2 regions of the Clostridium sp. CTA-5 genome follow, and region 1 is predicted to be linked to the other one. Evidence: riboswitches for the same ligand, from Rfam matches in the RefSeq annotation. Region 1 holds a riboswitch; the other holds the start of a gene.
What was found. Region 1 has a riboswitch for lysine ahead of dapA (4-hydroxy-tetrahydrodipicolinate synthase). Riboswitches for the same ligand answer to the same signal wherever they lie in the genome.
Positions count from the first base shown of each region.

Region 2: linked by a shared signal. The riboswitch ahead of ACYUET_RS04695 (aspartate kinase) and the one ahead of dapA (4-hydroxy-tetrahydrodipicolinate synthase) in region 1 are both predicted to bind lysine.

Region 1 is NZ_BAAAAT010000014.1:64,923-73,514, forward strand. Features, by position in the region: gene ACYUET_RS17630 (PRK06851 family protein) at 270-1,358, shown strand; gene ACYUET_RS17635 (SulP family inorganic anion transporter) at 1,533-3,203, opposite strand; gene dapA (4-hydroxy-tetrahydrodipicolinate synthase) at 3,921-4,787, opposite strand; lysine riboswitch at 4,904-5,070, opposite strand; gene ACYUET_RS17645 (MBL fold metallo-hydrolase) at 5,329-6,132, shown strand; gene ACYUET_RS17650 (TIGR01906 family membrane protein) at 6,296-6,982, opposite strand; gene ACYUET_RS17655 (glycoside hydrolase family 31 protein) at 7,438-8,592, opposite strand, start outside.
Region 2 is NZ_BAAAAT010000001.1:1,010,763-1,019,354, forward strand. Features, by position in the region: gene ACYUET_RS04675 (deaminase domain-containing protein) at 1-315, opposite strand, end outside; gene ACYUET_RS04680 (class I SAM-dependent methyltransferase) at 520-1,332, opposite strand; gene ACYUET_RS04685 (EFR1 family ferrodoxin) at 1,728-2,462, opposite strand; gene lysA (diaminopimelate decarboxylase) at 2,797-4,095, opposite strand; gene ACYUET_RS04695 (aspartate kinase) at 4,115-5,314, opposite strand; lysine riboswitch at 5,560-5,730, opposite strand; gene ACYUET_RS04700 (HAD family hydrolase) at 5,856-6,662, opposite strand; gene ACYUET_RS04705 (MATE family efflux transporter) at 6,839-8,194, opposite strand; gene ACYUET_RS04710 (TetR/AcrR family transcriptional regulator) at 8,342-8,592, opposite strand, start outside.

The sequences.
Region 1 (8,592 bases):
TATGTACTTTATAAATAAATTTATACTCTTAATTACCTTTTATAATTAATTAACTTATTGTTGAAATATTAGTTTTTTAACCTTTATCTTCTCTTTTCCTATTTACTTATGCTAACTTCAAAGCTACTATTTATACTACTTTTAAAAATTTATAATTAAATTTATATAAAAACTTTAAATTAAAATTTTTTTAATTTACACATATATTTCTTTTAAGCATATATTATTTATTGTTAGTAATATTTTTTATAAATTAAGGAGTGATAATCTTGTCTGGGAAAATTTTAAATTATTATGCATGCGCTAATACATCCAAAGGTTTTTGCAATTTATTTCCATCCAATTTAGAAGGATTAGATAAAATATTTATACTAAAAGGCGGTCCTGGCACAGGTAAATCTACACTCATAAGATCAATAGGCAACTATTGGAATGAAAAAAATTATGATATAGAATTTATCCACTGTTCTTCTGATAATGGATCTCTTGATGGAGTAATTATTCCAAAACTCAAAGTAGCTATAGTTGATGGAACAGCCCCTCATGTTATCGAGCCAAATGCACCAGGTGCAATAGAGGAATATGTAAATCTAGGGGTAGCTTGGAATAGTGATAAATTAAAAGAACATACAAGTGAAATTATTAAAATTAAAGAACACATCTCTACATGCTATGAGAATGCTTACAAACTGTTTGCAAAAGCTCTTGTAACACATGATGATTGGGAAAAAATTTATATTGAAAATATGAACTTTAAAAAAGCCGATACTATTGCTAAAGATACCATTAATACATTAGTTGGAACTTCTAAGTTTAATAAAAAAGCTAATATTAAACATCGTTTTTTCGGTGGTGCTACTCCTAAAGGACCTGTTGATTTCGTTGAAAATTTAACTATTGATGTTCCAAAAAGATATTTTATAAAAGGAAGACCTGGTTCTGGTAAATCTACACTTCTAAAAAAACTCGTTAAGGAATGTAAGCTTAAAGGAATTGATGCTGAAGTTTATCATTGTGGTTTTGATCCTGATAGCTTAGATATGGTAGTAATGAGAGAATTAGGCTTATGTATATTTGATTCAACAGCACCTCATGAGTATTTCCCTTCAAGAGAAAATGATGAAGTATTAGATATGTATAAAGAATTAATAACAGAAAATACTGATGAAAAATATGCTAACACCTTATCTAGTATAACTAGTAAATATAAAGAATTAAATTCTAAAGGAATAGCTTATCTTGCAAAAGCAAAATCCTATCATGATGATTTAGAAAAAATTTATGTTTCTGCAATAGATTTTAGCAAAATTGATTCTATAAAAGATAATTTAATTAAATTGATAGATTCTTTAAGATAGCATTAATTAAAATATTTAGTAAAAGCCATTATATCCATTAATATAAAAAAGTTGATTCAAAATTATAAATTAATTATTTTGAATCAACTTTATATTATTTATCTATATTTTAAATATGTATTAATATCTTCCTAAAAATATTATCTTAAGATTATTATTAATATGTTTTTTATTTTATGAAGCATCATTCATAAAATTTCTTATTTTAGTTATGTAACTACTTGATATTTCTATAGCTTCTCTTTTAGTTTCATATATATTTTCTTCTCCAATAATATCTGCAATTCCCATATTACCCAAAACATGCATTGGTTGTTCTTGTACATGGGTTATTAAAAGTTTTATTTTTTGTTTTTTACAATAACCAACTATTTGTTTCAATGCATTTATTGCAGATGCATCTATTGCATAACTATGTCTCATATCTAGTATAAGTACTTCTGTTGATGGTTTTACTGAATTTACTTTTATTAAAAAATCTTGTACTATTCCAAAAAATAAAGGTCCATCTACTTGATATACTGAAATTTTACCATCTGACTTTCTTAACATATCTAATACATCATCATCAAATACTTTTTCATCTACTAAATCTCTAATTGCTGTAGTTTCAGAGACTCTTTTCATAAATAAGAACATTGTCATAATCATTCCAAAACCAATCGCAACTACTAAATCAAAGATTATAGTACAAAAGAAAGTAACTAATAATACCAATAAATCACTTTTAGGTGCTTTTAATAATGATTTAAATGTTCTCCATTCGCTCATATTATAAGATACAATTGCTAATATTGCTGCTAATGATGTCATTGGTATTAACTTTGCAATTGGCATTAAAGCTAACATTATAATTAACAATGTTATAGCATGCACCATTCCTGATATTGGACTCTTACCACCATTCTTTACATTAGCTGCTGTTCTAGCTATTGCTCCTGTTGCAGGTATACCTCCAAATAATCCTGAAACTATATTTCCTAATCCTTGTGCCACTAATTCCATATTTGAATCATGTGTATCACCGATCATTCCATCTGCAACAACTGCTGATAATAACGATTCTAAACCTGCTAAAATAGCTATAGTCATAGCTGGTGCAAATAATTGATTTATAGTACTTATACTTATGCTAGGCATAACAGGCATTGGAATAGCTGATGATAATTGTTGGAATCTATCACCTATAGTTTCTACTGGTAAATTCAAAAATTTCACCATTAAGGTAGCAACAATTAATGCAATCAATGAACCTGGTATAGTTTTATTAACCTTTGGCCAAAAAACTATGATTAACACACAAATAATCCCTATAACTAGTGTCCATATACTTAATGTGTTCATATTAGAAATATAACTTTGCCATTTAGGAACAAATTCTGCTGGTACCTTATCAATCTTTAATCCAAAAAAATCTTTAACTTGCGTTGATAATAATGTTATTGCTATACCACTTGTAAAACCTACTGTTATTGTTTGAGGTATGTACTTAATTAATGATCCAAATTTTAAAAGTCCCATTATAACTAACATAATACCTGCCATTATTGAAGCCGTAATTAATCCATTTAATCCATATTGCTGAATAATTGAATATATTATTATTACGAATGCTCCTGTTGGACCCCCAATTTGTACTTTACTTCCTCCTAAAAAAGAAATTATAAATCCAGCAAAAATTGCTGTTATAAGTCCTTTTTCTGGTGAAACTCCCGACGATATTGCTAATGCTATAGATAAAGGTAATGCTATTATTGCAACAATAATTCCTGATATAATATCTTTTAATAATTGTTGTTTAGTAATTTCTTTACCTTTAATCATTTTAAATAGTTTAGGCATCATTTCTTAACAACTCCTTTTTTGTTACATATGAAAAAAAATAATACACTAATTTTTTATTCAACTCATTATTAATTAAACAATATAAATATTCTTATTATTTAATTAAATATATTTTAATCTAAGTATAATATTATAGTATAAATTCTCTATATAAAGGGTTTTCATCCTTATTAGTACATTACTTTATTTCATATGTGCGAATTTAACCCATTATATATTACTCCTAAAAGTTTTAATCGTCAAAAATTTTATATTTTATATAATGTTTTATAAATAAAACATTATAATACTTAAATTCAATTAAATTACACTATAAATAACAAAAAGAAAATTATATAAAAAATAAATTATAATTTAAATAAATTTTTATATATTTAAACATAATTTATATAAGCTATAATAGATTTTACACATCATTTAAATCTCTTTAATCTTATAGATCCTTATTAACTAAAAAATAGGAATCAAGAGTACCCACTTCGTAGATAGTTTTTTTACACTAAAACATAATAAAATTTAACTTCTTGGAACTATAAATTTTATTATGCTCCTAAAGTTATTCACAAATTTGGCTGTATTATAAATTCTAAAAAAATAAAAAAGATAAAATTAAAAAGAATTTAATAATTCTTTTTAATTTTATCTATCCGAAATAGCCCTTATTTCTTATTGCTTTTACTATTGCATTTTATTTTGCCCCATATATAAATAAGTTATTTATAATAATAACATATTTTCTAATTTTTTTTCTAATTCTTTTGTTATATTTGTAAGTGGTAATCTTACTTCATCACTTTCAATTAATCCTTTTTTCTTTAAACAATATTTTAATGGTGTAGGATTTGGTTGCTCAAATAACATTGGAATAAAACTATCCAACTCCTTCCATATTTTAAGCGCTGATTGGTGATCATTTTCTTTTATATAATTATATACTTTAATAAAATCTCTAGTTCTTAAACTAGCTGAAGCTAAAATACCTCCATGACCACCAAGCGCAAGTGTTGTATAAAAAAGAGCATCCTCGCCAGTTAATACCGAAAAATCATTTGGTGCATTTAAAATTAATTCTGACGTTTGTTTCATACTCCCTGAACAATCTTTTATACCTACTATATTTTCTAGTTCTGCTAATTTAAATATAGTATCATTTTCAATATTAGAACCTGTTCTATAAGGAATATTATATATTATAATATTTAAATCTGTTGATTCAGATATTTTTTTAAAATGTTCATAAATGCCTCTTTGATTAGGTCTTGAATAATAAGGTGATACAGATAGTATTCCATCTACTTTATTGCTTTCAGCTATCTTTAACTTTTTAATTACTTCAATAGTATTATTTCCACCTAAACCAGTATAAACTTTTACCCTACCATTATTATATTCCATTGTTTTAGCTAATATTTCTTCATATTCCTCATTTGATATTGTTGGACTTTCTCCTGTAGTTCCTAGTGGTATGATTCCATCTACCCCTTCATTTACATAATGATTTACTAAATTTTCATATGATTTGAAATCTACCATACCATCTTTAAATGGTGTTATAAGTGGAACTATTATTCCTTGAATTTTCATTATTAATCCCCCTAACTAATTTTTACATAAGAAAAACCGTTGTAGTTATAACTACAACGGGTAGAGTTCATTTTTGCTAAAGCTTATAAAGATATTATATTAATAATATCTGATAAAATCCTTGTAGCACTCCACTTCCGTGACAGTTATACATATATTTTATGTATACCCAGAAATAAATTTTTGCATAACATATTTCTTCGGCCATTATACCTTTCCTTATTAATCAACGCTTGCCAACTCCTAATAAGTACTATTTATAATTAGCTCCTCTACCATAGGTCTTCGTATTTATTTTTATCTATTGTATCATTTACTTATAAAATTGTAAAGTACTTACAATAAGATTTATATGTTTAGGCTTGTCCTTATGAATTATAAATTTTATAATATACTTAATTTCAATACATAAAGGACTATTTCAAAATAAATATAATATATTTTAAGATAATGTATTTATTATAGTAAACAAACAAAAATCTTTCAAATTCATAATAAATTTTCTGAAATAGCCCTCTATAAATGATTAAAGGAGATAAAAATGGAAAATTTAAATATACTTGGTACTGGATCTGCTATGGTAACGAAATGTTATAATACTTGTTTTACTCTATCAAATAATAATGAGCATTTTCTTGTCGATGCAGGTGGTGGAAATACAATATTATCAAATCTTGAAAAAGCAAATATATCAATTAATCAAATACATAATATGTTTATATCACATAATCATAATGATCATATCCTAGGAAGCATATGGGTAATCCGTTCTGTAGCTCAAGGAATATTAAATGATAAATACACTGGAAGTTTTAATATTTATTGTCATAAAACTTCTATTACTGCAATTAAAGCAATATGTTCTTTTGTGCTTCAAAAAAAATTCTTAAAATTATTTGATGATAGAATTATATTTATTGAAATTGAAAATAACTGTAAGTTTGAAATCTTAGGAAGAAAAACAACTTTTTTTGATATAAATAGCACTAAACAACTACAATTTGGGTTTAAAACTACTTTATTAAATAATAAGAGTTTAACTTTTTTAGGTGATGAACCTTTTAGAGAAAATCTAAAAATATATTGTGAAAATGTAGACTATTTGTTCCATGAAGCATTTTGTTTATATTCTCAAAAAGATATATTTAAACCATATGAAAAACATCATGCTACTGTTAAAGATGCTTGTAAAAATGCTAATATTTTAAATGTAAAATCTATAATTTTATATCATACCGAAGATAAAAATTTAGAAAAAAGAAAGGAACTCTATACTAAAGAAGGTAAAGAAGAATTTAATGGTATAATTCATGTTCCTAATGATCTAGAAGTTATTGAGTTATAAGCATAATAAAAATGTTCTAAGTATATAGATACAGTTAGAATTTATCTATTACTTAGAACTCTTTATTTTATGAATATAAAAATATGTTTTCTACACGGTACTATAAATTTGATAAAGTTTATATAATAATAAATTTTTATATAAACTCACTCTTATTAGAATATTAATATTTATTTTTATAATAAGAAATTTTGATATAAATAACTTGTAAAATTATCAAACTCAAAATAATTATTCCTAAAATCATAAAAAATTCTTCTGGTAAAACATTAATAATTGGATCTAACCTTGGATCAAATAACCAATAGTCATTTCTAAAAAATATTCTATGAAACAAAGTAAAATACTTTTTAAAATCTACTAAAATTGCTGTGATTAATAATATAAAAAATATAATTAAATAATTTGCACTAATATTTAAGATTTTATATTTATTTATAAACTCCTGACATATAAATTTATCTCTTCTATTTTTTAAAAAGAAATATAAAATTAATATTATAATAAATATAAACATGTAAATATAAATCAATAAAAATATTCTTTTTACATCTTGAAAGTGAACTTCTCCTTGAGTACTCATAGAAAAATTATGAAATTCTAATTTTTTAATAAATGGATTCTGCAAATAATTAATTAATCCTCTATAATCATTCATAATCTCTTCTGGCATTATTCCATTTTTCTCAGATAACCTATATTTATTAATTACTATTCTATAAATAGGAGTTAAATTTAATGTAATAACTACTGATAATGCAATGATAAACAATGAATTAAATATTCCTAATATATTATTAATAATAAATTTAAAATTTTTATATTTATTGCTTTGAGGTTTATTATTCATTCTTTTTTCTCCTATATTTTATATATTATATTTTTAATAAATGTTTATATTCTATTATAAATAAAATTTTAAAACATAACTTTTATATGAAAATTAATTTTATTATTATAATTATAATCTATTAAGCAATTTATTTAATAGATATTTAAAATAAATAATTTTTAAAATGCATCTAATTTTATTATGAATTAATTTAATTTATTTAAACATCAATAAATTAACACTACAAATTTATATTTTAATATAATTTATCCTTAGAATTATCTTTAAAAAATAAAAAAACAGTTGATTTAAATTAGAAATAATTTAAATCAACTGTTTTTTCAGTTACATTTTAATAAAAATTATATATTTAAACTAAAATACTACGGTATCTTTTAAGTCAATGTTAATATAGTATAGTAATCTCAAACTATCATTTTAATTTGCTTTATATTAATGAACAAACTTTATTGTTACTTATATATTTTTAATATACCTTCTACTACTGGTAATAATATAATAATTTGTTTACCACATTTCTCATAATTTACACTAATATTATTAAATTTAACTTGTGATATATTTTCAGAATTAATAACTATCTTAAAATTATCATATTTCTTTTTATATTTTAAATGTGGAAATTTTATTTCTATATCTACTTCATTATTATTTTCACTCATATTAAAGCTATATAAGTTATATTCACCTTGTTTGTATGCAAAACTTTCTGCATCATCTAAGTAATGTGTATACTTTCCATTTCCAGGATATATATCAAGTGTTAATTCTTTAATATCCTTTTCCCCAATATAATTTTGTTCTGGATAATTAGGAATAATACTTCCCTTTTTAATATATATAGGACATAAATCTAACGGTGCTTCTCTCAATATTAATTTTTGTCCTTCTATTTCTTCTTTAGTCCAATAATCTATCCATGTACCTTCTGGTAAATATACTGCTTTTACTCTTTTACCTTGTTCAACAACAGGAGACACTAATATATTTTCTCCAACTAAAAATTGATCATTTATCTCATATACATTCTCATCATTACTATAATGTAATACTAGAGGTCTCATAACAGGTAAACCAGTAGTTTCCCCTTGCCATAAAAGATCATATAAATAAGGAATTAATTTATATCTTAATTTTATATATTTTCTATTAATATCTAATGTTTCTTGCTCAAATGCCCAAGGTTCTTGATCTCTTGTAGATAAGGCAGAATGATTTCTAAATAAAGTTGAAAAACATCCTACTTGAACCCATCTAGATAATAATTCCTTTGTACAATCAAAACTAAAACCACCTACATCTACACCAGCAAAACTTAATCCACTAAGTCCTAAATTACATAACATAGGAATTGACATTCTTAAATGTTCCCAAAAACTTTGGTTATCGCCTGTCCACACTGTAGAATATTTTTGTGATCCTGCATAACATGCTCTTGTTATTACAAATGGACGTTTCTTTGTATACTCCTTTATACCTTCATAAGTAGCTTTACTCATTAAATGACCATATACATTATGAACTTCTCTATGGTCCCCTCCACGCCCTTCGTTATTAAACTGAACATCATCTGGTAAAGGACCATTAAAGCTTGCTGGTTCATTCAT
Region 2 (8,592 bases), on a different contig from region 1:
TCTTTTTACATTACGTATTTTTTTACATAGTTTATAATGTTCATCTTCAAACAGCATAATTTTTTCTATATAATTTATAAAATCCTTAATATCATTTGCTCTATAAGTAATATTAGTATCATTAATGCATTTATATATTTTTTCAGTTATACTATTATCTATCTTAAAAGTCTTTGCAACTTTTTCCTTAAATATTTCTTCATTAAGTTCATTTATCTTATAGCCTTCTCTTTTTAATGCAGTCTTAAAATCATTTATATTATTAATATTTATTCGTTCTTTTTTCTTCTTTAATAGAATACTTATTTGTGTCATATTTACCTCTTATCTTTTGTCCTATTTATCCATGGACTATTTACTAACTAAATAATATTTTACTTAGTTCTAATAAGTATGTCCAACAATTTATACTAACACCAATTTATCCCATATATTTCCACAAATTATCATACCTTTATACTAATAAATTCTTTACTCATAAAAACTTTATAAATAAGATACTTTTATAAGTAAACTCTATTAATTTATTTTAATTTTTATTATTTTCATCATTCTTTTAAATCTCGGAATACACCAAAGCATTCTCATGTTTCTCCACCTTTTGCCTCCGACATCAAAATGATACCACTCTTTTATAAACTTAAGTCTATCATCAAAATGTTCAATCTCTTTTCCAGATTTGAACCCAGAATTAAATTCAGATTGTGTTTTTAGTTTTTTCACTGACTCATGATGCTTTGCTTTTCCTACAAGCATAGGATCCATTGCTTCAAAAATTATATTCGAATTTGTAAACCTATCTGCTAGGTTCTTAAATAACTCTTTTAATTGTTCCATATTAAAAAACATAAATATTCCTTCTGCAATAATTAATACATTATCTTTTTTATCTATTAAATCAATCCATTCATACTCAAATACAGATTTTCCTATAAATTTGATTCTATCTGTTTCCTTTATGAACTTTCTTCTTATATTTATTCCTTCTGTTAAGTCTATATCATACCATTGAGCATTTTTTATATTTATTCTAGTAGGTCTTGTGTCTAGACCTGCTCCTATATTTATTATGGTTCCATTAGGATTTTTTTCTACATATTCTTGAGTTAAACTATCTAATATTTTAGTTCTTGCAGCAACACCAACTTGTGTTTTATAAAATTCATCATATTCTCCAAATATAGAAAAGTCGTAATCAATTTTTTTTACTATATCTAAAGCTTTAAAATCTTTTATAATACTATCTTCCCTTTTTGTTTCCTGCGCTCTCGCCCATATAGGGATAAGCATTGTTTCTGGAACTCCTGATAATTTTGATTCATGTTTTTGCATATTAATTCACCCCTTCTTTATATTTAAAATATGTACTTAGATACTAATATTCATTATCAATATATTCTAAAAAATAAAGCTACCTCAAAAAAATATATTTCTATATATTCGATTACTATACTTTAATCAAATGTTAATATAATACTTTTCTTTTGAAATAACTCTTATCATAAAATCTATTAAACTTAAATTCGTTTTTTTCACTTGTTCAACTTTAATAAATATCTATTTAATTTTAACTTTTCTACATAAATAATTATATTCTAATATGTGTTCATTGTCAATTATTGGAAATATATTTGCAATAATATACTGTTTTAAATCTTATATATATATTATTTTTACAAAAATTAAGGATAGATCAAAATAAGCCTATTCATTAAATTTAAGATATATTATTTATTAAGTTTTAAATAATATCTACCATGTTTTTTTGTATTTTTGCCATATTGAATTGCTTTCTCTGGACATCTATTAATACATGCCAAACATTGTAAGCACTTACCTTTCCAAACTGGTTTACCCTCTTTTAATTGAATACACTTAACAGGACATATTTTTTCACATAAACCACAAGATGAACAGTTTTCCTCAATATAAAAAGCCTTTGTATTTCTTGCATACTTATTAAATAAAGATGTAATAATAGTTGATTTAATTAATGATAGTGATCCTTTACTAACCCTAGATACACATTCTCTTCTTTTTATTTCATTACAAATTTTATTTATACTCTCTTTTGCCTCATTAATTTTCTTTTCAATTACTTCCTCTGAATCAACATCACTAGAAATTATATAGTTATTAGGCATATTTATTGAATAAATACTATTTAATGGGATATACTTTTTAATTAATTTTTCAGTATTTCCTGCTTCACTTACACATGTACCTATTGCAAAAGAAAAAGCTCCCTCTTCTAACGTGAAATTTTTCATAAAATCAAACATTATTTCAGGTGGTGCCCATGCATAAATAGGAAATATAAATCCTACTACTTCACCTTTTCTAACTAATTTCTTTTCATTCCTATTAATATCTATTATATTAATTACTTCATAATTTAATTTGTCTCCAATCTGTTTTGCGATCCATTTAGAATTACCTGTACTAGAAAAATAATAAATCATTATCTCATCCCCTAAAACTTATTTAAATATTTCGCTATGTTTTAAAACAGTGTTGATATTATAGTATAAGGGCGAACTGGCATTGGAATTTGCTTTTTAGAACTCTTAATGAAGATTTGTCAAATTAATTGCTTGTCATCAATCTTTGATTGGGAGCATGCATTAATTGGACTAAGCTTTATTTTAGAGTTCTTAAAGTAAATTCCCCTGTCCATGAGCTTTATACTATAATATCAACATTCACTTAAAACATATCTAAATATTTTATAATATTATACACCAAAATGGCTGTATCAAAATAAATTTAATTTTGATACAGCCTATTTATATATGTCTAATCTAAAATTTCTCTGCTTATTATATCTTCATAAGTTTCTCTTCTACACATAACCTTAGACTTTCCATCTATAACGCTTACTACTGCTGCTCTAGGTATTTTGTTATAATTGTTTGACATTGAATATCCATAAGCACCAGTTGAAAATACAGCTAAAATATCTCCACTATACATTTCTGGGAGTTCAACATCTTTTAATAATATGTCTCCAGACTCACAACATTTTCCTGATATAGAGACTACCTCTTTCCAATAGCTATCTACTCTATTTGCAATAGCACATTCATATTCAGCTTGATACAGTGCAGGTCTAATATTATCTGTCATACCCCCATTAATAGATGCATATTTTTTAACATTTGGTATATTTTTAATTGAACCTATTGTATATAAAGTAATTCCTGCATTTCCCACCATTGAACGACCTGGTTCTATTATTAGCGTTGGCATATCCATTTTTAAGTTTAATGCTGTCTGCTTTGCTTTTTCTAAAATACATGAACAAAAATCTTCTATTTTTTTAGGTTCATCTCTATCTTTATAGTAAATTCCAAAGCCTCCACCCAAGTTTAATTCTTTAATAGTATAACCTGTTTCTTCTTTTATACTTTTAATAAGATTTAACATTAACTCAACTTCATCTAAGTATGGTTCTATACTAAATATTTGTGAACCTATGTGACAATGTAATCCAACAAGTTCTAAATTTGAATACCCAATAACTCTTTTTACTGCACTTAAAGTCTTATTGTTTAACATAGTAAATCCAAATTTTGAGTCTATAGAACCTGTCTTTATATATTCATGTGTATGCGCTTCTATTCCTGGTGTTATTCTTAAAAGCACTTTTTGAACCTTATTATGTTTTATGGCTAATTCATTTATTTTGTCAATTTCATAAAAATTATCCACTACAAAGTTACCAATATTAAAATTTATAGCCATTTCTATTTCTTCTGGTGTTTTATTATTCCCATGAAAATATATGTTTTCCATAGGAAATCCACTTTTATAAGCAGTATATAATTCTCCACCTGAAACTACATCAAGGTTTAACCCCTCTTCATTTATAATTTTACACATAGCAAGTGTTAAAAATGCTTTTCCGGCATATATAACCTTATTATTATTTTCTTTAATCTTAAAAGCTTCTGCGTATCTTCTGCAGTTATCTCTTATTAACGCTTCATCCATTACATAAAGTGGTGTTCCATACTTTTCTACAAGTTCTACTGAAGATACTCCTCCTATATGTAATGTATTATCAATTACTTTCATACTTCCAAAAAGTTTCATAAATACTCTCTCCTAACTACTATAAATCAAATTCCTTAGCTGTAGCATTTATAGCTTTAACCTTATCATCCTTTTTAATTGCACAAGTTATTCTTATTTCAGATGTAGTAATCATCTTTATTGAAATGTTATTTTCAGCAAATAATTTAAACAATCTTCCTGCAACTCCTGATGTTGTTTTCATCCCAATACCCACTATTGAAAATTTAGTTATATCTTCATCTATAAAAATTTTATCTTTTTCTGTAAATTCACTTATTATATTCATACATTCTCTTAAATCATCTTTTGGTATTGAAAAAGATAAATTAACATTTTCCTCAATCGGAGAGGTTTGACTTATCATATCTACATTAATTCTTTTACTTGCAATTTTCTCAAATAAATTTGCAATCATATTTATATCATTTTTAACTTCTTTTAAAGTTATAATTATATCCTCTTCACTTGTAGCTATTCCTGTTATTGGTTTACTTTCTAAATTCATATTTTTTCCCTCCCTGATTACAGTTCCTTTAATATCACTATTACTCAATCCCACATATACTGGAATTTTATATTTTTGAGCAAGTTCTATAGATCTTGAATGCATTACTTGTGCTCCAAGACTTGATAATTCAAGCATATCTTCATAGTCTATTTCATCTAACTTTTTAGCATTAGGATATTTTCTTGGATCTACACTATATATTCCATCTACATCAGTATATATCTCACATTCACCATCAAGTCTTACTGCAATTGCTACTGCTGAAGTATCTGAACCTCCTCTACCAAGTGTGGTAATATCTCCATCTTCATTTATTCCTTGGAATCCAGCAACTACGACTATCTTTCCTTCTAATAAACTTTCTCTTATTTTTTCTCCATTAATATTTTCAATAAGAGATTTTCCATGTGGTCCTAATGCTCTAATTCCAACTTGATAAGCAGTATAACTTACTGCATCATATCCTAACTCTTTAATAGCCATAGCCAAAAGAGAAGAAGAAATCATCTCCCCAGTTGCTATTAAAGCATCTAACTCTCTTTTATCAGGCTCTTTAGAAATTTGTTTAGCTAACTCTATTAAATTATCTGTAGTATCTCCCATAGCTGAAACTACAACAACTAAACTATCTCCACTTTCTTTTCTCTTAACTAAGGTTTTTGCAACCTGCTTTATTTTATTAACATCTCCTACTGAACTTCCCCCATATTTTTGTACAATAACACCCATATTATCAACTCCCTATAAAATTTAAAACATCAAGTAAATTTTCCACTCTAGGCTTTTAATAACTTTTAGATTTCTATACATTTCTTAACGTCAAAAAAGGTGTAGCAAAGAACTCTCTGCTACACCCTTGTATAAACCTTTTTACAATTTACAAATTTAAAATATCACTTAAATAAATATTAAAAAACTCATATATTTGTGATATTAATAAATCTCAAATTTATAATCTTACGTTAAACAAAAATGTACCTTGTAGCTCTCCACTATATCATTAGCGACAGTATTACACATATTATATGCAATACCAGAGAATAAACTCGCCAATTTACTCTCTTCGGCAATATTTCCTTTGACTATTTATCATAGCTTGCCAGCTCCAAATAGTTACTCTTAAATATTGCACCTCTACCCTAGGTATATTTACTCATTCAATTTTATAAAAATTCTAACACTTTATATATAAACTTGCAATACTTTTTTCTAAAAAACCAATTTATTTAAAAAGACCAAGTTATTTAAAAAAACCAATTTTTGAATATAATTATGCCATCTTTTGTTCTTTTATACAAAGTTCATTTATAACTTTATATACTCCATTATCATTATTACTTTCTGCAATAAAATTAGCATGTTCTTTGACATCATCTGGAGCATTTTTCATAGCATAACTATAATGAGCTGTCTTAAACATAGTTAAATCATTATAATAATCCCCAAAAACCATAGTATTTTTTCTATCTATGTTAAACTTTTTCTGAAGCATTTCTATAGCATGTCCTTTACTTACACCTTTATTCATTATATCTATCCATTTATCACCTGATACAACAAACTCTAGCTCATCACTAAGATTTTCTTTTAAATACTCTACTATTTTCGGTTTAACATCATCAGCAACATAATAAGTTATTTTATAAATAGGAACTTTTACTTCATCAAAAGATTTTACTACTACTGCTGGGACATTAAAAAATTTAAATTTATCCATCATATCCTCTGTAGGATTTTCTATATAAGCCGTATTATCACTTGCTAAAAATATTTCTTCTCCAAATTCCCTCTTTAAGTCTATTACCTTTTTTATATTTTCTTTAGATATACAATTTGAATATACTGTTTTACCATTTTTATTGTATTTTACAAGTGCACCATTATGAGCAATAAACAACATATCATGATTCACCTTTTCAAAATTTTTATTTAATTGGTAATAAAATCTTCCACTAGCTGCTGCAAATTTTATACCTTTTTCATCTAATGTATTTATCAAATGAAACATTTTTTCATTGATTTTTCCATCACTATTTACAAGTGTTCCATCAAGATCTGATGCAATAAGTCTTATCATAAGTATTCTCTCCCTCTCAATTTTAAAATTCATATACTATTATATACCAGACTTCATTTTTATTACAACAAATCCTAAATTTACACATAAATACTCAAAGTCTTTGGTCATCTTTATTTATATCTATATTATATCTATTTTTCTCAAGTGCTATTACTTATTATTTTAGTTTCAGCCTAATAATTAGTTACTGATTTCATATCAAACCTAATATAATCTTTTTTTAGTAATACTTTAAAATAATAAATTCCTGCTATAGTTGCAGCAATATGACTTATCAAAACAGCTACCCATATCCCATTTAATGCTAAACTACTTGTAGATAATACTTTTGCTAGTGGCATACGAACAATAATATAGTAGAAAATCATTAAAAGCATAGATGACATTGGTTTTCCAAAACCATTTACTGCTCCAAGAACACAATTAGTGATAACATTGCAGATATATCCAACTGAAATAATTGAAAAATAAACTTTAATTATATTTTTAGCACTTTCATTTGCCCCAAATATTTGTGCTAAATTTGCTGAAAAAAATACTACTATAATTGTTAATACAATTAAAAATCCACTACCTAATATTATTCCAGATTTAAGATATTCCTTTGCTTTTTTTATATTTTTAGCACCAAAGCACTGGCCAGTGCAAGTAGTAATTGTCATATTAAGTGCCATGGCAGGATAAAATAAAATTGTTTCCAATTTTCCTGAAATACCAAATGCAGCTATAGGCAGTACTCCAAATACACTAACTAAGTAAGTAATGAAACTTGTACTTATTGCAGGAATGCTTTGTTGAATAATAGATGGTATTGCTTTTAGTGTAAGATTCTTTAAAGTATTTTTGTCAAATAATTTAAAATTAATTACTATTAATTTTTTCTTAATAATATACACAATCATAATAAGCATCATCATTCCTTGAGACAATAAGGTTGCAATTGCTGCCCCTTTAAGTCCCATTTTATTAATAAAAATAGGATCCAAAATTATATTAAGTATTGTACAAAAAATAATAGATACCATCTGCATAGTTGTATTACCAAAACTACGTAATACAGCCGTAAAATATAAATATATAAATACAAAAACATATCCAATCATATATAAAATAAGATACTCTTTTAACATAGCATATATCTCGCTTGGTGTGTTTAAAAGATTTAAAATAGTTTTTGCACTAAGTTCACAAATAACAGTTATAATTATGCTGAAAATAAATGCTACTATAAAAGAAGTCGAGATTACCTTATTTTGATTGTCTTTATCCTTTGCTCCAACATATTTTGATAACAAAATTGCAACCCCATTAGTAGCACCCATTGCAATAGAAGTTGTTATCAATATAGGTGGCATTGATACAGTAAGTGCTGCCATTGCTTTTTCACCAAGTATATTTCCAACCCAAAGACTGTCAACTATGTTGTATGCCATACTAAATATAAATGCTATTAGCACTGGTATAGTAGCTCCTATTAGCTTTTTAGTTGTATTACCTTTTGTAAAATCTTTTTCTAATACATTTTTCATTTAAATCGTCTTCTTTCTTTAATTACTATTAAGTGAATTACAGTCAATGAATAACGTTCACTGAGTAAACATTTTTTTACCCTAACAAAATATCACTTTACAGAAATACTTTATTAGGGATGTTTATCTAATTCCCAATCATCATATCTATTGTCTTATTTCTAATATTGAATTTATAAATACACGAATTTGTTTGATTTTTTCTTCCATGGAAATATCTTCGCATGACAAAACACCGATTTGTCCATACATAATAAAATTAGTCATTATTTCAATATTTTTAATATAAATTTCTCCTTTTTCATATAACTTTTTAAATTCTTTGCATAAACTTGGAATTAAATATTTTGCAATCTTTATAGTAAGTTGCTCATGCAATATTTCATTACCTGTCTTAT